Regions from separate parts of the Enterobacter cloacae complex sp. genome, predicted to be linked through region 2. Evidence: predicted binding sites of a transcription regulator. Region 2 holds the regulator's gene; each other region holds the start of a gene.

Region 1 (10,074 bases), 1.0 Mb from region 2:
ACGGGTGAAGTGGTGGATCAGAGCACGCGTGACCATCTGTCTGGCCAGCTGACCGCGTTTGGGGATTATATTAAGCGGGTTAAAGCCTGATAAAAAAGCCCGGTGGCGCTAGCGCTTACCGGGCCTACACGCGTCAGTAGGTCAGGTAAGCGAAGCGCCACCTGACACCACAAACCGCACCTTAGTGCGCGTCAATAAACACAATCTTCAGCACAAACAGCAGCGCCACAATCATCACGCACGGGCTGAGTTCGCGGAAGCGACCGGTACCGATCTTCATCACACAGTAAGAGATAAAGCCCAGCGCGATCCCTTCGGTGATCGAGAAGCTGAACGGCATCATTACGGCTGTAATAAAGGCTGGCACCGCTTCGGTTAAATCTTCCCACTTCACGCGCGCCAGGCTCGAGGTCATCAGCACGCCGACATAAATCAGCGCACCCGCCGCCGCGTACGGTGGCACCATCCCGGCGAGTGGAGAGAGGAAGATCACCAGCAGGAACAGCAGACCCACCACCACCGCCGTCAGGCCGGTACGGCCGCCCACGGAGACGCCGGAAGAGGATTCAATGTAAGCGGTAACAGACGAGGTGCCGATGAAAGAACCCGCAACGGAAGAGATGCTATCCACATACAGCGCCTGCTTCATGCGCGGGAATTTGCCTTTCTCGTCCGCCAGACCCGCTTTGTCCGTCACGCCAATCAGCGTACCGGAGGAGTCAAACAGGTTGACCAGCATGAAGGAGAAGATCACCCCCGCCAGGCCCAGGTTCAGAGAGCCCGCCAGATCAACGTGACCAATCACGGTAGAGACGCTCGGCGGCGCAGAGACAATACCGCTGTAATGCACGTCACCCATCATCCAGCCCAGCAGCGTGGTCACGATGATAGAGACCAGCACCGCAGCGTGGATGTTGCGCGACGCCAGGATCGCGATGATGAAGAAGCCCAGCACGCCCAGCAGCACGCTGTGCGAGGTCAGGTTACCGATGCTCACCAGCGTTTCCGGGTTCGCCACGATCACACCGGCGTTTTTTAGCCCCATCATACCGATGAACAGACCGATACCGCTGGTGATACCCACGCGCAGGCTCACCGGGATATTGGCAATCATCCAGTAGCGGACGCGGAAGATGGTCAGCAGCAGCAGGCCGACCGCACCCCAGAAGATAGCGCCCATACCAACCTGCCACGGCAGGCCCATCGCCTGAACTACCACGAACGCGAAGAACGCGTTCAGACCCATCGCCGGGGCCAGCGCCACGGGCAGGTTAGCGAAAACGCCCATCAGAATGCTGCCAAGGGCCGCGATCAGACAGGTGGTAACAAAGACGGCGCTGGTGTCCATGCCAGCCACGCCCAGAATTTGCGGGTTCACAAAAACGATGTAGACCATCGTCAGGAAGGTAGTAAAACCGGCGATCACTTCGGTGCGTGCCGTTGTGCCGTGCTCGCGCAGTTTGAATACGCGCTCAAGCAGACCCTGACCAGATGTCTGGGTTGTGTGTTGTTGACTCATCATCAATTTCCGAACAAGGAGGGAAAATTCGTCGCTATCCTATACCAAAATGCGACAATAGTGGCGGTTACGGGATACTTTTTTCATTGATTTTGCTTATACGGCAACGATTGCGTCTCGTAAATCTGTCGTACGTAAACGTTAAACTTGTTAAAAGGGAAGGGCATGTCCGGAATTGAAGCGGTATTTTTCGACTGTGACGGTACGCTGGTCGACAGTGAGGTCATTTGTTCCCGCGCGTATGTCGCCATGTTCCAGGAATTTGGCATTACGCTCGATCTCGAAGAGGTGTTCAAACGCTTTAAGGGCGTGAAGCTGTACGAGATCATCGACATCATTAACGAAGAGCACGGGGTGGATCTGGCGAAAGCGGATCTGGAACCGGTGTACCGCGCCGAGGTCGCACGCCTCTTCGACGCCGAGCTGGAGGTTATCGCCGGCGCTAACGCGCTGCTGGATGCGATGACGGTGCCGATCTGCGTGGTCTCTAACGGCCCGGTCAGCAAAATGCAGCATTCGCTCGGCAAGCTGGACATGCTGCACCACTTCCCGGAAAAACTGTTCAGCGGCTACGATATCCAGCGCTGGAAGCCCGATCCGGCATTGATGTTCCACGCGGCGAAGGCGATGAACGTCAACGTGGAGAACTGCATTCTGGTGGATGACTCGTCTGCGGGCGCGCAGTCGGGGATTGATGCAGGAATGGAAGTGTTTTACTTCTGTGCCGATTCGCACAACAAGCCGATCGATCATCCAAAAGTGACGACCTTTACCGACCTGGCACAATTGCCAGAGTTGTGGAAGGCGCGCGGGTGGGATATTACGCGTTAAGCTAACGTAGGGCGGGTAAGCGCTAGCGCCACCCGCCACAAACATCACTCTTTCGGATCTTTACCCGCCAGCAGCTTGTCCAGCTCGTCGCCGCCCACGTGACGGAAGTCCTGCCCTTTCACGAAGTAGAAGATGTATTCACAAATGTTCTGGCAGCGGTCGCCAATACGCTCGATTGAGCGCGCGCAGAACAGCGCGGTCAGCACGCTTGGAATGGTACGGGAATCTTCCATCATGTAGGTCATCAGCTGACGCACAATGCCTTCGTATTCCTGGTCGACTTTCTTGTCTTCACGATAGATACGCACCGCTTCGTCCAGATCCATGCGCGCGAAAGCGTCCAGCACGTCGTGCAGCATCTGCACGGTGTGGCGACCGAGAGACTCCAGGCTGACCAGCAGCGGCTGGTGCTGCTGAGAGAATTTCTCCAGCGCGGTGCGGCAGATTTTATCCGCGACGTCGCCAATACGCTCCAGCTCGGCGATAGTTTTGATGATCGCCATGACCAGACGCAGGTCGCTCGCGGTCGGCTGACGCTTGGCAATGATGCGCACGCACGCTTCGTCGATGGCGACTTCCATCATATTGACGTTGTGATCGCCTTCGATAACGCGCTTCGCCAGCTCGCTGTCCTGGTTGTGCATCGCCGTGATCGCATCAGAAAGCTGCTGCTCGACCATGCCGCCCATGGTCATCACCTGGGTGCGAATGCTTTCCAGCTCTGCGTTAAACTGGCCGGAAATGTGTTTATTAAGATTGAGGTTGTCCATGGTTTCTCCACATGCACTAAGGCAAATCAACCGTAGCGGCCAGTAATGTAATCTTCGGTTTGTTTCTTCGCGGGCCGGGTGAACAGCGCGTCCGTATCGCTGAACTCAATCAACTCGCCCAGGTACATAAACGCCGTGTGGTCAGAACAACGGGCAGCCTGCTGCATGTTGTGGGTGACGATCACTACGGTGTAATCCTGCTTCAGCTCGGTGATCAGCTCTTCAATACGCCCGGTTGAGATCGGGTCCAGCGCTGAGCACGGCTCATCCAGCAGCAATACTTCCGGGCGAATGGCGATACCGCGCGCAATGCACAGACGCTGCTGCTGACCACCGGAGAGAGAGTACCCGCTCTGGTGAAGTTTATCTTTGGTTTCGTTCCATAATGCGGCCTTGGTCAATGCCCACTGCACGCGCTCGTCCATGTCCGCACGTGAGAGCTTTTCAAACAGACGCACGCCAAAGGCGATGTTGTCATAGATCGACATCGGGAACGGCGTGGGTTTCTGGAACACCATCCCCACCTTCGCGCGCAGCAGGGCGATATCCTGGGTATTGGTCAGGATGTTGTCACCGTCCAGCAGAATTTCACCTTCTGCACGCTGCTCCGGATAGAGCGAATACATTTTGTTGAAGGTGCGCAACAGCGTGGATTTACCACAGCCAGACGGACCGATAAATGCCGTGACCTGGTTCTTCGCGATATCCAGGTTGATATTCTTCAGGGCATGGAATTTGCCGTAGTAGAAGTTCAAATCACGAACCTGAATCTTACCCGGGGCAGTATCAACCATACTCATTGACTCATTTCCTCATTCGGCGCCGCGATGTGCCGCGCCGTAAAAATTTAACCGTGTTTCTTCTTCGCGAAAATGACGCGCGCCAGAATGTTCAGCAACAGTACGCAAAGGGTGATGATCAGCACCCCGGCCCAGGCCAGCTGCTGCCATTCCGCGAATGGGCTCATCGCAAATTTAAAGATCGTCACCGGCAGGTTGGCGATCGGCTGCATCATGTCCGTGCTCCAGAACTGGTTGGAGAGCGCGGTAAACAGCAGCGGTGCGGTTTCACCGGCAATACGGGCGATAGCCAGCAGGATACCGGTCATGATCCCCGAGACGGACGCTTTCAGGGTGATCGCCGAAATCATCTTCCATTTCGGCGTGCCCAGCGCGTAAGCCGCTTCACGCAGGCTGTCCGGCACCAGTTTCAGCATGTTTTCAGTGGTACGAATAACGATAGGCACCTGCAACAGCGCCAGCGCAATCACGCCCGCCCAGCCGGAGAAGTGTTCCATTTGAGCCACCACGATGGTGTAAACAAACAGACCCACAACAATCGATGGGGCAGACAGCAGAATGTCGTTAATAAAGCGGATGACTTCAGCGATCCAGGATTTACGGCCATACTCCGCCAGATAGATACCCGCCATGATGCCCAGCGGCGTACCGAAAACGGTCGCCCACAGGATCAGCAGGCCGCTACCCGCCAGGGCGTTTGCCAGACCACCGCCCGCCGTGTTCGGCGGCGGCGTCATCTCGGTGAACAGCGCCAGGGACATTCCATCGATGCCGCGGGTGATGGTGGACATCAGGATCCAGATCAGCCAGAACAGGCCGAACGCCATCGTGGCCATGGAAAGCGTCAGCGCAATGCGGTTTTTAATCCGGCGCTTTGACTGCATTTTGCGACGGGATTCCGCAAGCTGAGCGGTGTTTTGCATGTCGAGAGTCGCCATTAGCGTGCCCCCTCGTTTTTAGCCAGACGCATAATCATCAGCTTGGAGATAGCCAGTACGATAAAGGTGATAACAAACAGGATCAGGCCCAGCTCCATCAGCGCGGCAACGTGCAGCCCGGATTCCGCTTCGGCGAATTCGTTCGCCAGCGCAGAGGTAATGCTGTTGCCCGGCATGTACAGAGAGACGCTGTCGAGCTGGTAGGTGTTGCCGATGATAAAGGTCACCGCCATGGTTTCACCCAGCGCGCGGCCTAAGCCCAGCATGATGCCGCCGATCACCCCATTTTTGGTGAACGGAAGGACGATGCGCCAGATAACCTCCCAGGTGGTGCAGCCGATGCCGTAGGCCGACTCTTTCATCATCACCGGGGTTTGTTCGAAGACATCGCGCATAACCGCCGCAATGTACGGAATAATCATGATGGCGAGGATCACGCCAGCCGCCAGAATACCGATACCGAATGCCGGACCGGAGAACAGGGCGCCCACAAACGGAACGGCAGAAAGCACGTTACCGACCGGCTCCTGGAAGTACGTTGCAAACAGCGGAGCAAAGATAAACAGGCCCCACATGCCGTAAACGATACTTGGAATGGCCGCCAGCAGTTCGATGGCGATACCCAGCGGGCGTCGCAGCCAGCCCGGCGCCAGCTCCGTCAGGAACAGAGCAATACCGAAGCTTACCGGCACCGCAATCAGCAGGGCGATAAAGGAGGTTACCAGCGTGCCGTAAATCGGCACCAGCGCACCGTAGATATCGTTCGGCGCATCCCACTCTTTGGTCCACAGGAAGGCGAAACCAAATTTCTGAATGCTCGGCCAGGAGGAAAAGATCAGGGACACGATAATGCCGCCCAGCAGCAATAGCACAATCAGCGCAGCCAGTTTCACCAGGGCGCTGAAAATCATGTCACCTTTTTTACCCGGAGGGTTAAATGCAGGCTTGGTTGCAGCCATAAATTACTCTTCTTTTTGAGACGTCTTACGAATATGCCCGGTGGCGCTGACGCTTACCGGGCCTACAGGATGAACCGTAGGGCGGGATCGCTGCGCGCCACCCGCCATCTTCGTCAAAAATATCCTGTTAGTACAGCGCTTTACCGCTGCTGTCTTTCACGTTGGTTTTCCATGCAGCGCGAATCTGCTCAACCACGCTGTCCGGCAGGCTGGCGTAGTCCAGGTCGTTAGCCTGTTTGCCGCCGTTTTTGTATGCCCAGTCGAAGAATTTCAGCACTTCTGCACCCTGCTCAGGTTTCTTCTGATCTTTGTGGACCAGAATGAAGGTGGTAGAAGTGATTGGCCACGCATCGTCGCCTTTCTGGTTAGTCAGGTCCTGCGCGAAGGATTTACTCCAGTCTGCGCCTTTTGCGGCGTTAGCGAAGTTCTCTTCGGTCGGGCTAACCGGTTTGCCGTCAGCAGAAACCAGTTTGGTATAAGCCAGGTTGTTCTGCTTCGCGTAAGCGTATTCTACGTAACCGATAGAGCCCGGCAGACGCTGTACGAAGGCAGCGATGCCGTCGTTACCTTTACCGCCCAGACCGGTTGGCCAGTTAACGGTAGAGCCGGAACCGACTTTGGATTTCCACTCTTCGTTCACTTTTGCCAGGTAGCTGGTGAACACGAAGGAGGTACCGGAACCGTCAGCGCGGCGAACCACAGCGATGTTCTGCGAAGGCAGCTTAACGCCCGGGTTCAGCTTAGTGATGGCTTCGTCGTCCCATTTTTTGATTTTGCCCAGGTAGATGTCGCCCAGGGTTTTGCCGTCCAGCACCAGCTCGCCTGATTTCAGGCCAGGGATGTTAACGGCCAGCACAACGCCGCCGATCACGGTCGGGAACTGGAACAGGCCTTCCTGATTCAGTTTTTCATCAGACAGCGGAGCGTCGGATGCGCCGAAATCAACGGTATTCGCGGTAATTTGTTTTACGCCACCGGAGGAGCCGATACCCTGATAGTTAACCTTGTTGCCGGTTTCTTTCTGGTAGGTATCCGCCCATTTGGCATACACCGGCGCAGGGAAGGTTGCACCAGCGCCAGTCAGGCTTGCTGCTGCGAAGGCAGAGAAAGCGCTCAGAGATAAGGTCGCGGCGACAACAGTTGCGACAGTGGTACGCATAACTTTCATAATGTCTCCTGCAAGGATTTCGTAAATCATTGTTTAAGTGGCTACGATGAGCAAAATAGGACAAACAGGTGACAGATAAATGTACGAATTATGACAGTTTTATGACAATCAACGCATTTGCGTTAAGTGCATGATTTAAATATAAATAAAATCACATTCTTGTCATGATAATGTCACACTGAGATGCGTTAAGCCTGGTTCAAAGACGGGAATATGACAACGGCTGTCATAAACAGCCGTTGTCATTAATTCAGAATTTCGAGGGTAAGGGTTGCCCAGGCTTCAAACGCGCCGGGCTTCGGGATACTCCCCGTCGCGCTGGCCGGGGCGGCAGAGAAGGTGAGCGAGTTAACCTCGGCGCCCCCCTGGTTGGTTCCCATATCCATCTCCATGTTTCCCCCGTTAACGTTGACGACGCGATCCCATTTATCATAAATAACGATCCCTACGTCATCATTGCCGTTCACTTTCATCATCGCGGCATCGGCGTCAACGGGATCGGCATGGAAAACGGATCGGACGATGTTCTCATCCAGCATGCCGGTACATTTCACCTGAATCATCTTGCGGATTTTATGGCTACCGACCGCCTCGCCTTTGGTGGCAGAAAACGCGCTGGCGGGAATGTCTCCAAAATCAATCTCCAGCGACTGGCCCGGCGCGATCTCGCAGTTTTGCGGTACCACGATGTCCCCGACAATTTTTATTTCGGCGAGCTTCTCGGTACTTGCCAGAGAGGACGCTTCATCGATACCGCCATAGAGCGTGGCAATCGTCGTCCCCGGAATGGTAACTTTTCCAATAAAGGGCTTGTCGATCAAAAACGATATTTTTACCTGAGAGCCGGTATCAAGCGTTGCATCTGAGCCTTCTACACTGGAGGCATAACAGTACATACCGGACGTCACCCGGTTGGGCTCCGACTCAAAGGGAACGGGCAGATAGTCACGTCCCAGCACGTGAATAGAGGACGCAATACTGAGGTGATCGTTCAGCGTGTAGTAGGTATAGCCGTTTTTAACGGTATTCACGCTTAAGGGCGAACGTGCGGTGAAATAGACGCTGCGAAACGTGGTGGTGAAATGAGTCAGGCAGTTACATCCCAGTTTATACCGGGAAGGCGATTGCAGAGTCTTCAGATCGCGCACCTCCGTTCCCGCCTGGTTTTTATCTGCCGGTATTTCTGCCCCGTTAAGATTCAGGTTGAAAATATAGGTGCCGCCGATGGCGAAGCACACCCCGCCTTCTGTGGTCGCAGCGTAGGTAAAAGGGGTCAAAAACAGCATGGCGACTGCTAAAAAAGTGATACGTCGATTCATCTCATTTCCCTATTGGCACACTACCGCTGTTTGAACCAGTTCAACGCCCGTTGGTTTGGGGAACTGATAATGGACCTCGCAAGGTTTTGTCTTTTCACTCCCCCACTTCAGCGTGAACGTTCCCTCTTCCGGCATGCCCGAAAGATACAGCTCGCCATCCTCGCCGGTGATGCCCGACACGCTGCCCGTCGCCAGTTCGGCAGACGCCACTGCGCCAAAGGGAACCGGTTTGCCGTTAGACTGTGTGACCTCAAAGAGCACGCGATAGCCCACGTGGGTGATAAATTCGGCCCGCACTACCGCACCTCGCGTGGGGATGACGTTAAGCACGCTGTTCTCCAGCTCGACGTTTGCTTTTTCAAAATAGCCGCTCTCAATTTCCACACGATTTTCATCGTAAGCGTTTAGCTGCGTTTGAACGGTGTAGCCTCGCCAGTCCGTTGCCGTACCGGTGCCGTTTTCCATTGCCAGACCGGCTGCGCCGGGTGCTTTTATCAGCGCCACGGTTTCTCCCATCTCCTGCGAGAACGTCACCCCATCGCCGTGCAGCAGAACCCCACCGCGCGCGCCGTAGTTGAGCCGCTGACTCTCCTGGTTGTAGTCATAGCTGCCGTTAACCGAACCATAGGTTCCGTCATATCCCACTCCTGCGCTGCTGCTGTACACCCTGTCATCCGCATCCCAGGACTGCTGGAGGTTCCAGGAGAGATTTCGGTTATCAAGCGCCGTACCGTTAAAGCCAAGCTGGTGCATCCCTTTTCCCCTGTTGTTCTGCGTAAGGCCGTAGCTCACATAGCTGTCCGGCAGCAGTTCAGACAGCGGCACCGATAACGACAGCATAAATACCTGCTCGCTTTCTCGTTCGTCGCTATCTGAATACTCCGCGCTCTGCGCCGTCGTGATGGAATCGCTATAGTTCCAGGAGAGGTTCCAGGAAAGCGCCCGCCAGACATTGCTGTAGCCAAGCTGAACCAGGCGTTCAACTTCGTCGGTTTGCCAGTACTGCTGACGGCTCAGCGTGAAATAAATGTTCCCCATGCCATCGCCGAAATTCTGCGTCCAGGTTCCTTCAAGCCGGCTGCGCCGGTTGCCCGTTACCCAGAAATCGCGCTGATTGTTCTGGCGTGATGCCCATTCATTGAGGGTGTAGTAGCCCTGCGTTGAATAGCGATACCCCACCAGCCGCAGCGTGGTATCCGTTTCATCAAACCGTTTCGAATAGAGAAAACGCCAGGACTGGCCAGACTCCTCTGAGCCCTCGTCCGTAAACTGCGCGCGAGCCTGGGTGATATCGACGGAAAACGCGCCCGCTGCGCCCACATCTTTGCCGATCCCCACCGCTGCCGAGCGATAGTCTTCCGCGGCCTGCACGCCACTGTATACCGTTATCCCGGCAGGAAAGCCGTGTAGCACCTGCGCCTGAAAAACGTTAGGCTGGAAATCGCTTTGATCGCGCAGTTCGCCCGCGCTGATATCGACGTCGGTCTGATCTTCACGCCTGAGGATAGCCAGCGAGGCGTAGGGCTGCGTGAAGTGTTGCTCACTGCCGTCTTCTTCTTTGATGGTCACGTCCAGGTCGCCGCCGGAGCTGGTGGTGTTTAAATCTTTTAGCGCAAACGGTCCCTGCGGCACGGCAGATTGGTAAATGATGTAGCCGTTCTGCCGAATAATCACCGTCGCATTGCTTTTCGCCACGCCCCGAACGACCGGCGCAAAGCCCGTCAGGCTGGAAGGAAGCATTTCATTATCGGTATACAGGCGCACGCCCCG
Region 2 (10,074 bases):
GTTACCTGACGCCCGGCAGCACGGTCCCAAACAATCGCCAGAACCAGCGCAACAACGGAAGGCATCAGCCAGGCCAGGCCCTGCTCGGACAGCGGCAGACGCTGTGTCCAGGCTGGCAGGATTTCTGCAAATGCTGATGCTTTGATCCCGTCAAGGATACCAAAAATCAGGCTGATAAACATGGTTGGCGCAATAATTCGCGTAGAGTTATGCCACCACGGACGCGTGAAGCTCAGCACGACCAGCACGATACATGGCGGATAGATCGCCGTCAGCACCGGAATGGATACCTGAATCAGGTGGCTCAGACCGAGGTTCGACACCGCCATGGAGAAGATGCCGAGGATAAACACCAGCGTGCGGTAAGAGAGCGGCAGATACTGGGCGAAGAACTCTGCACAGGCGCAGGTCAGGCCCACCGCCGTCACCAGGCACGCGAGGAAAATCAGCGCTGCCAGCAGCATGCTGCCTGCCCCACCAAAGGTGTGCTGCACGTAAGCATGCAGGATCGCCGCGCCGTTTGCGCTCTGATCGACCAGCGTTGCGCTATCTGACCCCAGACGGAACAGCGCCAGATACAGCAGCGTCAGGCCGACACCGGCCATCAGGCCAGCCCAGATGGTGTAGCGGGTCAGCAGACGCGCTTCGGTCACACCGCGAGAACGCGCGGCGTTAACGATAACAATACCAAACACCATCGCGCCGAGCGTATCCATCGTCAGATAGCCATTCACGAAACCGTTTGAGAACGCCGCGTTCTCATACGCGTCCATCGCGGAGCTGATAGGACCCGCAGGCCAGACGATAGCCGCAACCGCCAGCACGATCAGCGCCACAATTTTCAGCGGTGCCAGGAAGTTCCCTACGGTATCCAGCAGTTTGCCCGGATAGAGAGAAACCAGAATCACGATGGCGAAGTAAATCAGGCTGTAAATAAACAGCGGCATCGCACCGTCACCGGTCAGCGGAGCGATACCCACTTCAAAGGAGACGGTCGCCGTACGCGGGGTTGCGAACAGCGGGCCAACGGCCAGATAGCAGACGGTTGCCAGCAGAACGCCGGCCACTTTGCCAATCGGGGTGCTGAGGCTGTCCACACCGCCGCCCACTTTCGCCAGCGCGATGACGGTCAGTACCGGTAGACCCACGGCAGTCAGCAGGAAGCCAAACGCAGCCGTCCAGACGTGTTCACCCGCCTGTAAGCCAACCATTGGCGGGAAAATGATGTTGCCTGCGCCAACGAACAGCGCAAATGTCATAAAGCCCAGCGCGATAATGTCACGCGATTTCAAGTGATGGGTCATAAAACCTTACTGCCTGTGGATGTGGTGTTGAAAACGTTGAGATTTTCGCCATCCCTGACGGGACAATGCAGCGGAAAATTTGCTCAATTTCAGCGGGATATGCTCCCGTCCTGGCGTGGAGAAGAATAGTTTTTCGATTTACCACGCATATACAGTCGGTCTGACAGTATATGGGGGGCAATTTAAACGCTTATAACGTTTAAAGGCAAGGAGGGATCGTAAAACCAGAACAATATGCCAGCATGAAAATGCAGACCAAAATAATATGCCATGTATAAGAAAAACTCATGGCTAATCATGCGAACAAAAAAGCAGCAGCCGTATAATATTCAGCCGCGTTTCGCTTGACTGCAAAGCAAACGAGCCAGCAAACGCTGGCCCGTGGAAAGGTAAACTGACACGCCTGCCATCAGGCGCTTTTTTTGGCAATTAATCGTTCCGGAAGCACGAAGCTGAAGCGCGTGCCCTTGCCCAGGGTACTTTCGATATCAAGACGGCTGTCGTGGTGGCTCACCGCATGCTTCACGATTGCCAGCCCCAGTCCGCTTCCCCCGGTCTGCCGCGAGCGCGCTTTATCCACCCGGTAGAACCGTTCGGTAAGACGCGGGAGATGTTCTGGCCCAATCCCCGGGCCGTTGTCCTCGACGCTAAATTCAGCGCCCGCCGGGGTATGCTGCCAGCGCACCGTAATATGCGTCCCTTGCGGGGTATGATTCACGGCGTTATACACCAGATTTGAGATAGCACTGCGCAACTCATCTTCACTGCCAAGCACTTTCAGCGTGTTATCAACGTCAAAAGCCAGCGTGTGCTGATTATGGCTCAGCGTTTGGGCCTCGCGCTCTACCACCCGCAGCATCATCGGCACGTCAATGATGTCGTTTAGCGCCAGCGACGGGGCTGCCTCAATCTTTGAAAGCGTCAGCAGCTGTTTGACCAGCCCTTCCATGCGGAACGTCTGCTCCCGCATGGTATGCAGCGCTTTCTCACGCGGCGCCCCCTCCAGCGTTTGTTCCTGCATCATTTCCAGGTAGCCCTGAAGCACCGTCAGCGGCGTACGCAGCTCGTGACTGACGTTAGCAAAGAAGTTACGGCGCGCGCCCTCAAGCTGGTGCATCTGGGTTACGTCACGCGCCACCATCAGCCACTGCCGATCGCTGTAGGGCATCACGCGGATTTCCAGATGACGACCGTTGTTGAGCTTAAGGTTATGCGGACGGGTAAAATCGCGCTTTTTCAGATACAGCGTGAACTCGGGATAACGCAGAAGGTTAAGGATATTTTGGCCATTATCATCCGGCCAGCGCAGGCCCAGCAGCTGTTGCGCGAGGCCATTACACCAGAAGATGGTCCCTTCTTCCGTCGTCAGGATCACCGCGTCCGGCAGCGACTCCGCGCCGCTGCGAAAGCGTTTGATCAGGCTTCCCAGCTCACGACGACGCTTTTTATTACGCATCTGCATCTGGTGCAGGCCGTAGAGCAGCGGCTCCCAGCTCCCGCTTCCCGGCGGAGGTGTCATACTCCTGTCGACCCATAGCCACCATGACAGGCGCAGTAAATTCCAGAAATGCCAGACGAGCAGTCCCGTCACGGCCACCAGTAAAAACCACGGCAGATAGCCAAAAACAGCCCCCAGAATGAGGGCCGGAATACAGCATAAGATCAGTTCAAAGACGAGCCTTTTCCATGACAGACGTTCCAGCACGCGTCACACTCCTGTCATTGTTCAGAAACGGGTCGAGAAACGATAACCCGTGCCGCGGACCGTCTGTACCATGCGATCGTGGCCGCTCAGTTCCAGTGCTTTACGCAGGCGGCGAATATGGACGTCAACCGTTCGGTCTTCGACATAGACGTTAGTTCCCCAGACGTTATTCAGCAACTGTTCGCGGCTGTAAACGCGTTCCGGGTGTGTCATAAAGAAGTGAAGGAGTTTAAATTCGGTGGGCCCCATATCGAGGGGATTTTCACCGGTCATGACCCGGTGTGAGGTAGGATCGAGGCTCAGCCCCTGCATCTCAATCACCTCTTCCACCGCCATCGGTGAAATACGGCGCATCACCGCTTTGATTCGAGCCACCAGCTCTTTCGGGGAGAACGGTTTGGTAATGTAATCGTCCGCGCCGGTTTCCAGACCGCGCACGCGATCCTCTTCCTCACCGCGCGCCGTCAACATCACTACCGGGATATCGCGGGTCATCGCCTCGCGCTTAATATGCTTGATAAACTGCAATCCGGAACCGCCAGGCAGCATCCAGTCCAGCAGGATCAGGTCGGGCCAGGGTTCATTCAGCTGGTTCACCGCGCTGTCATAATCTTCCGCTTCAACCGGCTGGAAGCCATTTTGTTCAAGCACGAAGCACACCATTTCACGGATCGGAGCTTCATCTTCTACGACCAGAATACGTCTCGCCATACTTTGCCCTGTCTTATCGTATTTAAGTTACAAGTCTGTAATGCGGCGTCATTATGCGTCAGATTTATGACAGATTTATGAAAAACATTACCACGGTAAATGGCAAACTGTTGTTTTATTACAGCGGTTATTTTCCGCTCCCCGAAAGTTTATAATCCTGCTTTCTTATTATTGCCACGGATCTCTTATGCGCATACTTCACACCTCAGACTGGCACCTGGGTCAAAATTTTTACAGCAAAAGCCGCGCCGCGGAACATGAAGCGTTCCTGAACTGGCTGTTGGAGACGGCTCAGGCTCACGAGGTGGACGCAATCATTGTGGCGGGCGACATTTTTGATACCGGATCGCCGCCGAGCTATGCGCGTGAGCTGTACAACCGTTTTGTGGTCAACCTCCAGCAAACCGGTTGTCATCTGGTGATTGTCGCCGGAAACCATGATTCCGTGGCGATGCTGAACGAATCCCGCGATATTCTGGCGTACCTCAATACCACCGTGGTAGCCAGCGCCGGCCACGCGCCGCAGATCCTGAAAAAACGCGACGGCACGCCGGGCGCGGTGCTGTGCCCTATCCCGTTTTTACGCCCGCGCGATATCGTGCAAAGCCAGGCCGGCCTGTCCGGCAGCGAAAAGCAGCAGCATCTGTTGCAGGCCATCACGCGCTATTACCACCAGCAACATACGGAAGCCTGTGCCCTGCGCGGTGAACAGGCCATTCCGATCGTTGCCACCGGACACCTCACCACCGTCGGGGCCAGTAAGAGTGACGCGGTGCGCGAAATTTATATCGGTACGCTGGACGCGTTTCCGGCGCAGAACTTCCCGCCCGCTGACTACATTGCCCTCGGGCACATTCACCGGGCGCAAATCATCGGCGGCTGCGAGCACATCCGCTACAGCGGCTCGCCCATTTCGCTCAGTTTTGACGAAACGGGCAAAGCCAAATCCGTGCATCTGGTGAGCTTCACCGACGGCAAACTCAGCGCCGTTGAGACGCTTGAGGTGCCGGTCACCCAGCCGCTGGCGGTGCTGAAAGGCGATCTGGCCGCCATTACCGCCCAGCTTGAACAGTGGCGCGGCGCAGCGCTTAGCCCGCCCGTCTGGCTCGATATCGAAATCGCCACCGACGACTACCTGTACGATATGCAGCGTAAAATTCAGACGCTGACGGAAGATCTTCCCGTGGAGGTGCTGCTGGTACGCCGCAGCCGCGAGCAGCGCGAGAAAATTCTGCTGAGCGCTCAACGTGAAACGCTGAGCGAACTCCGGGTTGAAGAGGTGTTCGCGCGGCGGCTTGCGCATGAAGAGATGGACGAGGCCAGGCAAACGAGGCTTAACGAGCTGTTTGCCCAGACCCTGCATACCCTCAATGACGAGGAAGAAAACGCATGAAAATTCTGAGCCTGCGTCTGAAAAATCTCAATTCACTGAAAGGCGAGTGGAAAATTGATTTCACCGCGGAGCCGTTCGCCAGCAACGGGCTGTTTGCCATCACCGGTGCCACCGGCGCAGGTAAAACCACGCTGCTGGACGCTATCTGCCTGGCGCTCTACCACGAAACGCCGCGCCTTAATAAGGTCTCCCAGGCCCAAAACGACCTGATGACGCGCGATACCGCCGAATGTCTGGCAGAGGTGGAGTTCGAGGTTAAAGGCGTCGCCTATCGCGCTTTCTGGAGCCAGAACCGTGCCCGCAACCAGCCGGACGGAAACTTACAGGCACCGCGTGTGGAGCTGGCCCGCTGCGAAGACGGCAAAATTCTGGCCGACAAAGTCACGGATAAGCTGGAACAAACCGCCGCACTGACCGGGCTGGACTATGGACGCTTTACCCGCTCGATGCTGCTCTCTCAGGGGCAGTTTGCCGCTTTCCTGAATGCGAAACCGAGCGATCGCGCTGAGCTGCTGGAAGAACTGACCGGCACGGAAATTTACGGCCAGATTTCCGCCATGGTCTTCGAAAAACATAAAGCGGCACGCAGCGCGCTGGAGATGTGTGAAGCGCAGGCCGCAGGCGTTGTGCTGCTGAGCGAGGAACAGCAGCAGCACTTGCAGCAAAGTTTGCAGGCACTCACTGACGAAGAAAAGATCCTGCTGGCCCGGCAGCAGAGCCAACAGAAAGATTTTCAGTGGCTTACGCGTAACGACGAGCTAATACGTGAACAGCAGCGCGCAGCCGTTTCGCAGCAGCAGGCGCAACAGGCTCTGACGGACGCCGCTCCCCAACTGGCGAAGCTTCAGCTGGCCCAGCCCGCCGCCCAGCTGCGCCCCCTGTGGGAGCACCAGCAGGAGCAGACCGCCCGCCTGTCGCAGACCACAGAGCGAATTGCTGAAGTAAATACTCGCTTACGCGACAGAGCGGCACAGCGCGCGCGTATCCGCAACGGTGCGCTGCGCAACCGTGAACAGTTGCAGACAGAGCACACGGCGCTGACGCAGTGGCTGACCGAACACGATCGTTTCCGTCAGTGGGGACAGGAAATTGCCGGCTGGCGGGCGCATTTTACGCAGCTGAGTCGCGATAAAAATCAGCTCGCGGCCCAGTCGGCGCGCATTGCTGAGCTCCGCCAGAAGCTGGCCGGGATGCCGGAAAGTACGCTGACGCTGACGGCTGAGGCCATCACAACCGCAATGGAGCAACAGGCACACACGCGGGCGCTTCGCCAGCGCCTGACCGCGCTTCACGCTCGCTATCAGCCGCTGCAAAAACGGCTGCGCCAGAATGCGGAAAGCGTGAAGAAAGCACAGGCTGAGCAGGTCACGCTCAACGACACCCTGACCCTGCGCCGTCAGCAGTATAAAGAGAAAAATCAGCACTTTGTCGATCTTAAGGCGCTCTGTGAGCGTGAAGCGACAATCAAAGATCTTGAGAATTATCGTGCTCAGCTGGAAGCCGGTAAGCCTTGCCCGCTCTGCGGCTCATGCGAACATCCGGCCGTGGTGCAGTATCAGGCACTCGAACTGACAGACAATCAGCGCCGCCGCGATGCCCTCGAAAAAGAGGTTGCCGCGCTGAAAGAGGAAGGGTTGCTGGTGCTCGGGCAGGTCAATGCGCTGACCCAGCAGATCCAGCGCGAGACAGCGGAAGCCCAGTCCCTCTCTCAGGAAGAGCAAGCACTCACTAAAGAGTGGCTGGAGGTCTGCACTTCCCTGAACATAGCGCTGAATATTCAGGATGATATCGCCCCCTGGATGAGCGAACAGGAGCAGTACGAACGCCAGCTTTATCAGCTAAGCCAGCGTCTGACGCTGCAATACCAGCTCAATGAACAGGAAGGACAGGCGCGCCAGCACCAGCAGCAGCTGGCGGCGACGCGTCAGGCGCTGGCGGCCTCGTTACGGTCGCTGTCGCTTTGCGAGCCCGATGAGGGTGCTGAAAACGCCTGGCTCAGCGCGCGCGAAAACGAATACGCCCGGTGGCAGGAAAAACAGGCCCAGCACGGTACGATTCAGGAGCGTATTAACGCCCTGATGCCCATTCTGGATACGCTGCCGGTTTCTGATAATGCAGAAGCCGACGCGGTGATCCCTGAAAACTGGCGTGCGATCCACGACGAATGCGTGTCGCTGCAAAGCCAGCTCGCCACCCTACAGCAGCAGGAGACCCTGGAGCGTGAACGGCTTCAGCAATCGCAGGCTCAGTTCAGCGCCGCGCTGACCGCGAGCTGCTTCGCCGATCGCGAGGCATTTCTCGCCGCCCTGCTGGATGATGCGTCGATCCGCCAGCTTGAACAGCAAAAGCAGACGCTCGAGAACCAGCTTCAGCAGGCCATGGCGCTCTCGGTACAGGCAAGCCAGCAGCTTCAGGCGCACCAGACACAACGCCCGGAGGGGCTGGAAACCGATCTCGCAACCCTTCAGGCACGGATACAGCAGCTGGCGCAGCAGCTTCGGGACAACACCACGCATCAGGGGGAGATCCGCCAGCAGCTCAAACAGGACAGCGATAACCGTCTGCACCAGCAGGCGTTAATGCAGCAGATTGAGGAAGCGGCGCGTCAGGCCGACGACTGGGGCTATCTCAATGCGCTGATAGGCTCCAGCACCGGCGATAAATTCCGTAAATTTGCCCAGGGGCTGACGCTGGATAACCTGGTGTGGCTTGCCAACCAGCAGCTCAACCGTCTGCACGGCCGCTACCTGCTCCAGCGTAAAGCGAGCGACGCGCTGGAGCTGGAGGTGGTCGACACCTGGCAGGCCGATGCGGTACGCGATACGCGCACCCTTTCCGGCGGGGAGAGTTTCCTGGTCAGCCTGGCGCTGGCCTTAGCGCTTTCCGATCTGGTCAGTCACAAAACGCGGATTGACTCGCTGTTCCTGGATGAAGGGTTCGGCACGCTCGACAGCGAAACGCTGGATACCGCGCTGGATGCGCTCGACGCGCTGAACGCCACCGGGAAAACCATCGGCGTGATCAGTCACGTCGAGGCAATGAAAGATCGTATTCCGGTGCAGATCAAAGTGAAGAAGATCAACGGACTGGGATACAGCAGGCTGGACAGGGAGTTTGCGGTGGGTTAAATGATAGGGCGCTGCGGTCTGGTGCCCTCACCCTGGCCCTCTCCCCGTGGGAGAGGGTACAAAAACTTGCGTTGCTGTTTTGCGTTTATTCCGGCCACAACCACGCTGCGCCGCGCACGCCGCTGGAATCACCGTGGACGGCTTTGCGGATCGGCGTTTCGCACTCGCCGCCAAATACCCACTGTTTTATCAGCGTGGGCACCGTCGCGTACAGCCGGTCGACGTTGCTCATGCCGCCGCCCAGCACAATCACGTCGGGATCGAGAATATTGATCACATGCGCCAGGGATTTTGCCAGCCGCATTTCGTAGCGGCTGAGCGCCAGTTCAGCCACCGGATCCTGCTCCTCAACCAGACGCATAATCTCGTTACCTTTCAGCGGCTGGCCGCTCAGACGATGATAATCGGTGGCAAACCCCGTCCCGGAAATAAAGGTCTCAATACAGCCCTGCTTGCCGCAATAGCACGGTACTTCGGCGCGGTATTTGAGTTCATCTTCGTCCATCCACGGCAGCGGGTTGTGTCCCCACTCGCCCGCGGTGCCGTTGCCGCCAATATGCGAGCGTCCGCTGATAGCTACGCCCGCCCCGCAGCCGGTGCCGATGATGACCGCAAAAACGGTCTGCGCGCCTGCCGCGGCGCCATCGACGGCCTCGGACACCGCCAGGCAGTTGGCGTCATTTGCCAGACGCACTTCCCGGTTCAGACGTTGACTTACGTCTTTATCAAACGGCTGACCGTTGAGCCAGGTGGAGTTGGCATTTTTCACCACGCCAGTATAGGGCGATATGGAGCCGGGGATCCCAATCCCCACCGTCCCCGTCTCGCCCGTTGCCTGCTCTGCCATATCGACCAGGCGGGCAATCGTTTCGAGGGTCTGGTGATAATCATCGCGCGGCGTAGGCAGACGGTGGCGAAACAGTTGCTCTCCCTGCTCGCTCAGCGCAATAACTTCTGTTTTGGTGCCGCCCAAATCAATCCCAATACGCACAAGACACTCCTCATTATTTTGATTATCAACAGAGTAGAAGCCTGCTTCCCGATTAGCAATGCAAGCGATGCGACAATTCGTTATCATGCCCGCTGATTTAACGACAAGGCCGTGGAAATTATCATGCTGTGGTTCAAAAATTTGATGGTTTACCGTCTCAGCCGCGACGTTTCGCTGCGTGCAGAAGAGATGGAAAAACAGTTAGCCGCTTACTCCTTTACCCCTTGCGGTAGCCAGGATATGGCAAAAACCGGCTGGGTTCCGCCAATGGGTTCTCAAAGCGATGCGCTGACCCACGCCAGCAGCACGGGGCAAATCATCGTTTGCGCCCGTAAAGAAGAGAAGATCCTGCCAACGCCCGTGGTTAAGCAGGCGCTCGAAGCGAAGATCTTCAAGCTGGAAGCTGAACAGGGCCGTAAGCTTAAAAAAACCGAAAAAGATTCGCTGAAGGATGAAGTGCTGCACTCGCTGCTGCCGCGCGCCTTTAGCCGCTTTAGCCAGACCATGATGTGGATCGATACCGTTAACGGGCTGATCATGGTGGACTGCGCCAGCGCCAAAAAAGCGGAAGATACGCTGGCGCTGCTGCGTAAGAGCCTTGGCTCATTGCCGGTGGTTCCGCTGGCGCTGGAAACGCCGATTGAGCTGACCCTGACGGAGTGGGTGCGCAGCGGGACGGCCGCTCAGGGCTTCCAGATCCTTGATGAAGCAGAGCTGAAAGCGCTGCTGGAAGACGGCGGCGTGATCCGCGCGAAGAAACAGGATCTGGTGAGCGACGAAATCGCCGTGCACATTGAAGCGGGCAAAGTGGTGACCAAACTGGCGCTCGACTGGCAGCAGCG
Region 3 (10,074 bases), 2.8 Mb from region 2:
GATATTATCAAATCGTTACAAACTAATTGCCCGACGCACGCAGAGTCCATTGATCCCCCTGAAAGTCAGGTTAAAATCTCGCGGTTTTTGGACATCTCTGAATAAATTGTGCGGGATCACGACAATGAAAAAAGTGGCATTAATGGGCTTAGGCCTGATGTGTGTATCGGCGGCGGCCAACGCTATTTCCTTCAACGGCTCGGCGGGCGAGGACTATACCCACCTGGGCTTCGGTCTTGGCACGGACAGCGCAGGTCTGGCAATGACCGGCGGCTGGACGCATAACGACGACGACGGCGATGCGGCAAGCCTGGGCCTCGGCTTCAACGTTCCTCTCGGCCCGTTCCTGGCGACCGTTGGCGGTAAAGGGATCTACACCAACCCGAACGACGGTGACGAAGGTTACGCGGCGGCAGTGGGCGGCGGCTTGCAGTGGAAAATTGGCGACAGCTTTGGCCTGTTCGGTGAGTACTACTACTCTCCGGATTCCCTCTCCAGCGGTATCGACAGCTATCAGGAAGCTAACGCCGGCGCGCGCTGGACCATCATGCGTCCGATCACCATCGAAGCGGGCTATCGCTATCTGAACCTGGCCGGTAAAGACGGCAACCGCGACAACGCTCTGGCAGACGGCCCGTACGTTGGCGTTAGCGCAGGTTTCTGATCCTCTCGGCGCGGCGTTTTGTCGCGCCAGTTTCTCTCTTCCCCCGGTCTTCGATTGCGCTATAGTGTTTTGACCATTGAAATGGGAGAACACAATGATAAACGTGGAAATGTTATCCACTGGCGACGAAGTGCTGCATGGGCAAATCATTGATACCAATGCCGCCTGGCTCGCCGATCTCTTCTTTGAGCAAGGATTACCGTTAACGCGCCGCAACACCGTGGGTGACAATCTTGAGTCGCTGGTCAACGTTCTGCGCGAGCGCAGCGAACGCTGCGACGTGCTGATTGTGAACGGCGGGCTGGGACCGACCAGTGACGATCTCAGCGCGCTGGCTGCCGCCACCGCCAAAGGCGAAGGCCTGGTTCTCCACGACGCGTGGCTGACGCAGATGGAGCGTTTCTTCTCCGATCGTGGCCGCGTGATGGCCCCCAGCAACCGCAAGCAGGCCGAGATCCCCGCCAGCGCGGAGCTGATTGATAACCCGGTCGGCACCGCCTGCGGGTTTGCCGTTCAGCTGAACCGCTGCCTGATGTTCTTCACCCCGGGCGTGCCGTCGGAATTTAAGGTGATGGTCGAGCAGCAGATCCTGCCGCGCCTGCGCGACCGTTTTACCCTGCCGGAACCGCCGCTGTGCCTGCGTCTGACCACGTTTGGCCGCTCGGAGAGCGATCTGGCCCAGAGCCTCGATCATCTGCAATTGCCTCCCGGCGTGTCGATGGGCTATCGCTCCTCGATGCCGATTATTGAACTGAAGCTGACCGGACCGGCGTCTGAGAAAGCCGCCATGCTGGCGCTGTGGCCCGAAGTGCAGCGCGTCGCCGGGGAAAGCCTGATTTTCGAAGGCACGGAAGGGCTGCCGGCGCAGATCGCCCGCCATTTGCAGTCTCGTCAGCTGAGCGTGACGCTAAGCGAGCAGTTTACCGGCGGGCTGCTGGCGCTCCAGCTGACCCGGGCGGGTGCGCCGCTGCTGGCCAGCGAAGTGGTGCCGTTCCAGCAGGAGACGCTCGCGCAGACCGCGCGCTGGGCGTCCGAGCGCAGAGTGAAGCATTTCGCGGGGCTGGCGCTGTTCGTTGGCGGGCTGGATGAAGAGCATCTCAACTTCGCCCTGGCAACTCCGGAAGGAACGCACGCCCTGCGGGTGAAGATGAGTATTACCCGCCACAGTCTGGCCGTGCGTCAGGAGGTGTGCGCGATGATGGCCCTGAACATGCTGCGCCGCTGGCTGAACGGCAAAGAGGTCGCCAGCGAGCACGGCTGGATCAACGTCGTCGAGTCGCTGTTCGTGGAGTGAGAATCTGCCGGGGCGGTGGCCCCGGCAACGGTTACGCCAGCGCGTTTGCCAGCAGGGTAATAGGATGTTCGCAGCGTTTGCTGGTGGACATCTCAATCTGCCATTTACAGGTTTCACAGTCGGTCACGACGATATCCGCGCCGCTCTCTTCAATTTGCCGGAACAGCGGCGCGCCAATTGCCTGTGACGTTGGGTAGTTTTCGCGCTTAAAGCCGTAGGTGCCTGCGATGCCGCAGCAGCGTGAATCCAGCACCGTCAGCTCCAGCCCCGGGATCAGCCGCAGTAGCTCAAGCGTATAGAGCGACCAGCCCATCTTTTCCATATGACATGGCGTGTGATACACCACTTTCAGCGGCAATTTGCCCAGCGGCAACGTCTGCCCGCCGTCCAGTTTGCGCCAGAGAAAACGGGTCGCCAGCTCGATGTGCTCGCGCAGGCCGGTGTTATCCACATCCAGCAGATGCGGATATTCATCGCGCAAGGTGAAGGTACAGGTTGACGAGGTTGCCAGTACCGGTATGCCTTTGTCGACGATCGCTTCACGTAAAGCGGTGACGTTGCTTTTCGCCTGCCTGCGCGCTTTGTCAGTAAAACCGTTGGCAATCAGCGGAACGCCGCAGCACTTCTCTTTGCTCAGCAGCTGAACGCCCGTTCCCATGGCGTTCAGGACCTTCAGCAGGTCTTTCCCCAGCTGCGGATGGTTGTAGTTCACGTAGCAGCCGTGGAAGAAGGCGACCTGCTCGGCGAACCGCGCCTGTTCTGCCGCCACGGATTTATACCAGCGGCGGAAGGTGCCGTGAGAATATTTCGGCAGGCTGCGGTGATGGTCGATTTTGAGCGTTGCATCCAGCAGCCTGCGCACCGGCTTCAGGGCGGTGGCGGCATTGACGACCGGTGCGAAAGGCGTCGAGATGCTGCCCATCAGATCGGTATGGCTCAGTATCGCGTCACGCAGCGTCGGTTTCTGCGTGCTGTAGCGCGCGCGGGCGAGCTGGATGATATCGCCAATTTTCACGTCCGACGGGCAGGCAACTTCGCAGCGCTTGCAGTTGATACAGTATTTCAGCGCCTCGTCGTAAAGCGCTCCGTCCTTCAGGCGCAGACGTTCTCCGTCGGGACCGGCCTGCTTCGGGCCGGGATAGCGCGGATCGACGCCGCTGACCGGGCAAACCGTGGTACAAACCGTGCATTTGATGCAGTTTTCAAACCGGGTGTCGTTCATTGTGCTGCCTCCCTGCGCTGAATAATCTGCTCCGCAACGTGCAGCGCGGTGACGGCGCAGACGCCGCCGCCGCAGCCCTGCGCCACGGGATCGTACCCGCCCAGAACCGAGCCGATGGCGTACAGGTTTTCAACCGGTTGCCCGTCCAGCCGCGGGCGCAGCTGGGCGTCGACAATCACCCCGAACTGCTGCCAGGGCTGCGGAGTGAAAAAATCGCTCTGATACCAGTCCGCGCGGGAGGCGCTTTGCCGGACGTCCAGCCCGAGGATCGCCTCACGCACGCCCTCCCGACTGCTCAGCAGACCGTTACTGAAGAAGCTGCCGCTTGCCAGCACCGTATAGCGTGCGCGAAGCGGGATGTCGCCGTGGTTGCGGGTCCAGATTTCGCTTGCCGCGCCTTCTGCCAGGGTGATTTTTTTCACCTCGTCGCCCGCCATCCAGACGCCACCCTGGGCGACAAACTGACGCTGAAGCTGGGTATGCAGACGGATGCCGGGCACGGAAGGGGGGAGCGTCGGCAGTAAACCGAGCGTACAGGGCAGACGCGCCGAGAGCCAGCGCCAGAGCCGGTTATCCGTTAAGCCAAAGCAGGCGGGCATAAACAGGGCGTCGCAGGTCTCGCCGAGCGGTCGAAGCGCCGCGTACAGCTGCGGCCAGTAACGTTCATTATCCAGCAGGCGGGCAATGTTCACCGCCCGAAACTCGCTGGGGTTTTCGCGCAGCACGTCGAGTTCAGGGAGGTCAATCTCTGCGGTATCTGTCTGAACACCCTGCTGCCTGAGAGACGCGGCGGCCAGATGCGGCTGAAAGTCGAGGAATCCGCTGATCCCCACCACCAGCACGCGTTCCGCAGTGATGGGGGCGACAGGCACCTCTTCCGGGCTAAGCCAGGCGGCGCGCAGGGTGCCGAGCGGCGTGACGCGCTGATGGTTAAGCTCCGCGTCACCCTGCATGCGTGCGCCGCAGGTGGTGAGCAGATATTCGGTTTCACAGGCAAAGCGGGCCATATTCTCTGCGCCCGTCAGCCGGTAGGGATGTTCAGGCGGCAGATCTTCGAACGACGGCGCGCCCAGTAAATCCAGCGATCCGGAGGAGAAGTGCAGGGCGCTCTGACCACGAGTCACAATGGCGCAGCGCAGACCGCGCTGCGTCAGCTTAAGGCCGCACAGCAGGCCCGCCAGCCCGCCGCCGATAATCACGGTATCAAATTTCATGGGTGTGCTCCTTCTCCAGCCCGCAAAGCCCCTGATAGACCCAGCGGGTAAACTCGCTTTCGCGCAGGGCATCGCCCCAGGCGACGGGCTGAATGCCTTTCCAGCGCTCGTTTAAAAAATCGCTGAGCTGGGCAAGCGACTGGGTTGACGTGGTGGCGTGAAAACGTTGCAGCAGCCCGGCGGCACGGCAGGCGCACAGCTCCCCCTGACAGGTGCCCATCCCGACGCGCGTGCGGCGGCGTAAATCAAGCAGGCTGTTCACCGTCAGGTTTTCCACGGCATATTGCACCTCGCCTGCGGTCACGGCTTCGCATTCGCACACCAGGCTTCGGCTGAGTCGCCCTTCGCCAAGCCAGGTCGGAGTGCGGTCGCCGTGGCGGTAAATCGCCGAGCCGCGAAGCGGTGCGGGGAGCGAGATGATTTTATGCAGCGTTTTTTCTGTCGAGTGCTGCGAGCCGGGCAGGGCCCGCTCCGCCGTCACGCACGGCGTGGTATTGCCGAGCTTACGGCAGACGGCATCCGTGGCCCACTGCGCCATCAGCCGGTAGGTCATCAGCTTGCCGCCGGTAATGGTGATAAACCCGTCCATGCCGTCACGTTCGGCGTGATCGAGCAGCACGATGCCGCGGCTGACGTTACGCCCGCTCGGATCGTTATCGCTGGCGACGAGGGGACGCACGCCCGCGTAGGCACGCAGAATACGGGTCTGCGCCATCACCGGGGCCAGCTTTTCCCCTTCGCGCAACAGAATATCCACCTCTTCGGCGGTAACCCGGTTGACGTCAATGTCGCTGTAGTCAACGTGCGTTGACGTCGTACCGATGAGCGAAATGGTGTCACCCGGCACCAGAATGTCGGCATCGGACGGCTTGCGGCAGCGGTTGATGACGTGGTTATTGATGCGGTGATCGAGGATCAGCAGCGAACCTTTGGCCGGGAACATGCGGATGGATAAATCGGCGTATTCCGCGATGCGCTGGCCCCATATCCCCGCTGCGTTAACCACCACGGCGGCATACAGCTCGCGGTGTTCGTTGTACTGCGCATCAAACACGCGCACGCCGCGCACGGTATTGCCTTCACGAATAAGTCCGGTAACGTGGTGCCCGGTCAGGATATGCGCCCCGTGTTCCCGCGCGTCGAGCATATTGGCGGCGGTCAGGCGGAAGGGATCAACGGTTCCGTCAGGCACCTTCACCGCGCCAAGTAACGCCGGGTTCACCGAGGGTTCAATACGACGCGCCTGCGCCGGATCGATCGCCTCAGCCTGAATGCCTGCCGCCGTGCAGGCGGTAATAAAGGTTTGCTGAAAGTCGAAGTCGTCTTCGGGAAGGGTGATAAAAAGGCCGTTAGTGGGTTCAACGCAGTGGCGGGCGATGCGCCTGAGGATCTGGTTTTCAGCGATACATTCGCGCGCGGATTCAGGGTCAGTGACCGCATAGCGGGCGCCGCTGTGCAGCAGGCCGTGGTTACGCCCCGTCGCGCCGGTGGCGATATCGTGGCGTTCCAGAAGCGTGACGCTCAACCCCCGCAGGGCGCAGTCGCGTGCGATGCCGGCACCCGTCGCGCCACCGCCAATGATAATCACATCGCTTAAGCGTGGATCGTGAATTGTCATTGCCTTTCCTCTATGTTCGTTTTTTAGCATTTAGCCACATCAATCGTGTGGTTTGTTTGATTTCGAACATAAACGCGCGAAATTCGAAAGTGAAACGTGATTTCATGCGCTTTTTTGCGCATCCTGTCATATTTCTGTAACAATCTGTGCGTTGATTCACAGTAACATTCACCGTGATTTCTTAACATCGCCGCCTCTGTAGCCGGGCGCGAGATGCCCGGTCATTATTTGAAAGGCCACGGAGGCTGTTATGCTCAGTATCTTTAAACCTGCGCCACACCGGGCGCGACTGCCAGAGGCAGAGATCGATCCTCTCTACCGCCGTCTGCGTTGGCAAATCTTCCTCGGGATCTTCTTCGGGTATGCGGCGTACTATCTGGTACGTAAAAACTTTGCGCTCGCCATGCCGTATCTGGTGGAGCAGGGCTTCTCTCGCGGCGACCTGGGGTTCGCGCTGTCGGGGATCTCCATCGCGTACGGTTTTTCGAAATTCATTATGGGGTCAGTGTCGGATCGTTCGAATCCGCGCGTGTTCCTGCCTGCCGGGCTGATCCTCGCGGCAGCGGTCATGCTGTTCATGGGCTTCGTGCCATGGGCGACCTCCAGCATTGCCATCATGTTCGTGCTGCTGTTCCTCTGCGGCTGGTTCCAGGGGATGGGGTGGCCGCCGTGCGGACGCACCATGGTTCACTGGTGGTCACAGAAGGAGCGTGGTGGCATTGTGTCGGTCTGGAACTGCGCGCATAACGTCGGCGGCGGGCTTCCGCCGCTGCTGTTCCTGTTGGGGATGGCCTGGTTCAACGACTGGCACGCGGCGCTCTATATGCCAGCCTTTGGGGCGATCCTGGTGGCGATTATCGCCTTTGCGCTGATGCGCGACACGCCGCAGTCCTGCGGCTTGCCGCCAATCGAAGAGTACAAAAACGACTATCCGGATGATTACAGCGAGAAGCACGAAGAAGAGCTGACGGCAAAGCAGATCTTCATGAAGTACGTGCTGCCAAACAAGCTGCTGTGGTACATCGCGGTGGCGAACGTCTTCGTTTACCTGCTGCGCTACGGCATCCTCGACTGGTCCCCGACCTACCTGAAAGAGGTGAAGCACTTCGCGCTGGATAAATCCTCCTGGGCCTACTTCCTGTATGAGTACGCGGGCATTCCCGGCACGCTCATCTGCGGCTGGATGTCGGATAAAGTGTTCAAAGGTAACCGTGGCGCGACGGGCGTGTTCTTTATGACCCTGGTGACCATCGCGACGGTTGTTTACTGGCTGAACCCGCCGGGTAATCCATCAGTAGACATGGCCTGTATGATCGTTATCGGCTTCCTGATTTACGGTCCGGTGATGCTGATTGGCCTGCACGCGCTGGAGCTGGCGCCGAAGAAAGCGGCAGGCACGGCGGCGGGCTTTACCGGTCTGTTTGGCTACCTCGGCGGTTCAGTGGCGGCAAGTGCCATCGTCGGTTACACCGTCGACTTCTTCGGCTGGGACGGTGGCTTTATGGTGATGATTGGCGGCAGCGTGCTGGCGGTTCTGCTGTTGATCGTCGTGATGATCGGTGAAAAACGTCACCACGCTGAAGTGCTGGCGCGTCGTCAATAAGGAGCCTTGTCATGAAATTCACTCAACTTGCAGCCGGCCTGCTGCTGGCCGGTTTGATGACCGGCTCCGCGCTGGCGGCGGATAAAATCGTGATTGCCCATCGCGGCGCCAGCGGTTATCTGCCGGAGCATACGCTGCCGGCGAAGGCGATGGCCTATGCGCAGGGCGCGGATTATCTGGAGCAGGATTTGGTGATGACGAAGGACGATCGGCTGGTCGTTCTGCATGACCACTATCTTGACCGCGTCACGGACGTGGCGGAACGCTTCCCGGATCGCGCCCGTAAAGACGGTCGCTATTACGCCATCGACTTCACGCTGGCCGAGATCCGCTCGCTGACGTTTACCGAGGGCTTCGAGATTGAAAACGGCAAGAAGGTGCAGGTCTATCCGGGACGTTTCCCGATGGGCAAATCTGACTTCCGTATTCACACCTTCGAAGAGGAGATCGAGTTTGTTCAGGGGCTGAACCACTCGACCGGGAAAAACATCGGTATCTATCCGGAAATCAAAGCGCCGTGGTTCCACCATCAGGAAGGAAAAGACATTGCCGCTACGACGCTGGAGGTGCTGAAAAAGTACGGCTACACCAGCAAGCAGGATAAGGTTTTCCTGCAATGTTTCGATGCCGCGGAGCTGAAGCGCATCAAAACCGAGCTGGAGCCGAAGATGGGGATGGATCTCAATCTGGTGCAGCTGATTGCCTATACCGACTGGAACGAAACCCAGGAAAAACAGCCGGACGGGAAGTGGGTGAACTACAACTACGACTGGATGTTTAAGCCGGGCGCGATGAAGCAGATTGCGCAGTACGCCGACGGCATTGGGCCGGATTACCACATGCTGGTGGCGGAAGGCTCAACGCCGGGTCACGTGAAGCTGACGGGGATGGTGAAAGAGGCGCACGCGAGCAACATGCAGGTGCATCCGTATACCGTGCGTGCAGACCAGCTGCCGGACTATGCGACGGACGTGAATCAGCTTTACGACGTGCTGTATAACCAGGCGGACGTGGACGGGCTGTTTACGGATTTCCCGGATAAAGCGGTGAGTTTTTTGAAGGATAAACGCTGAAATTGCCGGGTGGCGGCTTCGCCTTACCCGGCCTACGAACTGCGGTTTTGTAGGTCGGGTAAGCGTAGCGCCACCCGACACTGTTACATCTCGATCTCTATATCGCCTTTTGCCCGGCAGCAGCAGGGCAAAATTTCCCCTTCACTGATAAAGGCCAGCGGTTCGGTCAGCCAGTCCACCTGGCCTGCGACCAGACGGCAGCGGCAGGAGCCGCAATAGCCTTCACGACACTGGTACTCTACCTCTACCTGATGCGCTTCCAGCGCCACCAGCAGGGAAGGGTGCTCTTCCTGGCACAGCACCTCTGTACCCGAAAGGCGTAGCGTTACGCGGGTCATCAGAGCTGGAAATCGCTCAGATCGTCGGTGTTGACTTCAGAGTCAATCTGACCGACCAGATACGAACTCACTTCCACTTCCTGCGGCGCCACCTGCACGTTATCGGACACCAGCCAGGTGTTGATCCACGGGATCGGGTTAGAGCGCGTCTGGAACGGCAGATCGAGGCCAACCGCCTGCATGCGGATGTTGGTGATGTACTCAACGTACTGGCAGAGAATATCTTTGTTCAGGCCAATCATGGAGCCGTCGCGGAACAGGTAGTCTGCCCACTCTTTCTCCTGCTGGGCGGCCTGCACGAACAGGTCGTAGCACTCCTGTTTGCACTCTTCCGCAATTTCCGCCATCTCCGGATCGTCCGTTCCGCTGCGCAGCAGGTTCAGCATATGCTGGGTGCCGGTCAGGTGAAGGGCTTCATCACGGGCGATCAGACGGATAATTTTGGCGTTGCCTTCCATCAGCTTGCGCTCGGCAAAGGCGAAGGAGCAGGCGAAGCTCACGTAGAAGCGGATTGCTTCCAGCGCGTTGACGCTCATCAGGCACAGATAGAGCTGTTTTTTCAGCGCCCGCAGGTTCACGGTGACGGTTTTGCCGTTCACGGTGTGCGTGCCTTCGCCCAGCAGATGCCAGTAGCTGGTCATCTCGATCAGCTCATCGTAGTAGTGCGCAATGCCTTCGGCGCGCTTCTGGATCTGCTCGTTGGTAACGATATCGTCAAACACCACCGCCGGATCGTTCACGATGTTGCGGATAATGTGGGTATAAGAGCGGGAGTGGATCGTTTCAGAAAACGCCCAGGTTTCTACCCAGGTTTCCAGCTCAGGAATCGAGATCAGCGGCAGCAGCGCCACGTTCGGACTACGACCCTGAATGGAGTCCAGCAGCGTCTGGTACTTCAGGTTGCTGAGGAAGATGTGCTTTTCGTGTTCCGGCAGCGCCTGGAAATCGATACGGTCGCGGGAAACGTCAACTTCTTCCGGACGCCAGAAGAAGGAGAGTTGCTTTTCAATCAGCTTTTCGAAGATGTCATATTTTTGCTGATCGTAGC

The links. The regulator PhoB, encoded in region 2, activates phosphate uptake and scavenging genes when phosphate is short. The targets are predictions, from matches to a motif close to CTGTCATAAAACTGNCNNAT.
Region 1: pstS (phosphate ABC transporter substrate-binding protein PstS) is a predicted target of PhoB. The motif match lies at 7,074-7,093, and genes of this name have one in related genera.
Region 3: glpT (glycerol-3-phosphate transporter) is a predicted target of PhoB. The motif match lies at 6,136-6,155, and genes of this name have one in related genera.

What each region holds. Positions count from the first base shown of each region.
Region 1 is NZ_LT991957.1:2,098,735-2,108,808, reverse strand. Features, by position in the region: gene DBR02_RS10535 (NADPH-dependent FMN reductase) at 1-90, shown strand, start outside; gene adeP (adenine permease AdeP) at 182-1,519, opposite strand; gene yieH (6-phosphogluconate phosphatase) at 1,685-2,350, shown strand; gene phoU (phosphate signaling complex protein PhoU) at 2,395-3,120, opposite strand; gene pstB (phosphate ABC transporter ATP-binding protein PstB) at 3,147-3,920, opposite strand; gene pstA (phosphate ABC transporter permease PstA) at 3,968-4,858, opposite strand; gene pstC (phosphate ABC transporter permease PstC) at 4,858-5,817, opposite strand; gene pstS (phosphate ABC transporter substrate-binding protein PstS) at 5,945-6,985, opposite strand; gene stgD (fimbrial protein StgD) at 7,231-8,304, opposite strand; gene DBR02_RS10490 (fimbria/pilus outer membrane usher protein) at 8,314-10,074, opposite strand, start outside.
Region 2 is NZ_LT991957.1:3,147,212-3,157,285, reverse strand. Features, by position in the region: gene brnQ (branched-chain amino acid transporter carrier protein BrnQ) at 1-1,304, opposite strand, end outside; gene phoR (phosphate regulon sensor histidine kinase PhoR) at 1,714-3,009, opposite strand; gene phoB (phosphate response regulator transcription factor PhoB) at 3,031-3,720, opposite strand; gene sbcD (exonuclease subunit SbcD) at 3,908-5,113, shown strand; gene sbcC (exonuclease subunit SbcC) at 5,110-8,241, shown strand; gene mak (fructokinase) at 8,327-9,232, opposite strand; gene rdgC (recombination-associated protein RdgC) at 9,356-10,074, shown strand, end outside.
Region 3 is NZ_LT991957.1:335,414-345,487, reverse strand. Features, by position in the region: gene DBR02_RS01580 (YfaZ family outer membrane protein) at 125-664, shown strand; gene DBR02_RS01575 (nicotinamide mononucleotide deamidase-related protein YfaY) at 759-1,958, shown strand; gene glpC (anaerobic glycerol-3-phosphate dehydrogenase subunit GlpC) at 1,990-3,180, opposite strand; gene glpB (glycerol-3-phosphate dehydrogenase subunit GlpB) at 3,177-4,394, opposite strand; gene glpA (anaerobic glycerol-3-phosphate dehydrogenase subunit A) at 4,384-6,012, opposite strand; gene glpT (glycerol-3-phosphate transporter) at 6,263-7,615, shown strand; gene glpQ (glycerophosphodiester phosphodiesterase) at 7,627-8,688, shown strand; gene yfaE (class I ribonucleotide reductase maintenance protein YfaE) at 8,772-9,026, opposite strand; gene nrdB (class Ia ribonucleoside-diphosphate reductase subunit beta) at 9,026-10,074, opposite strand, start outside.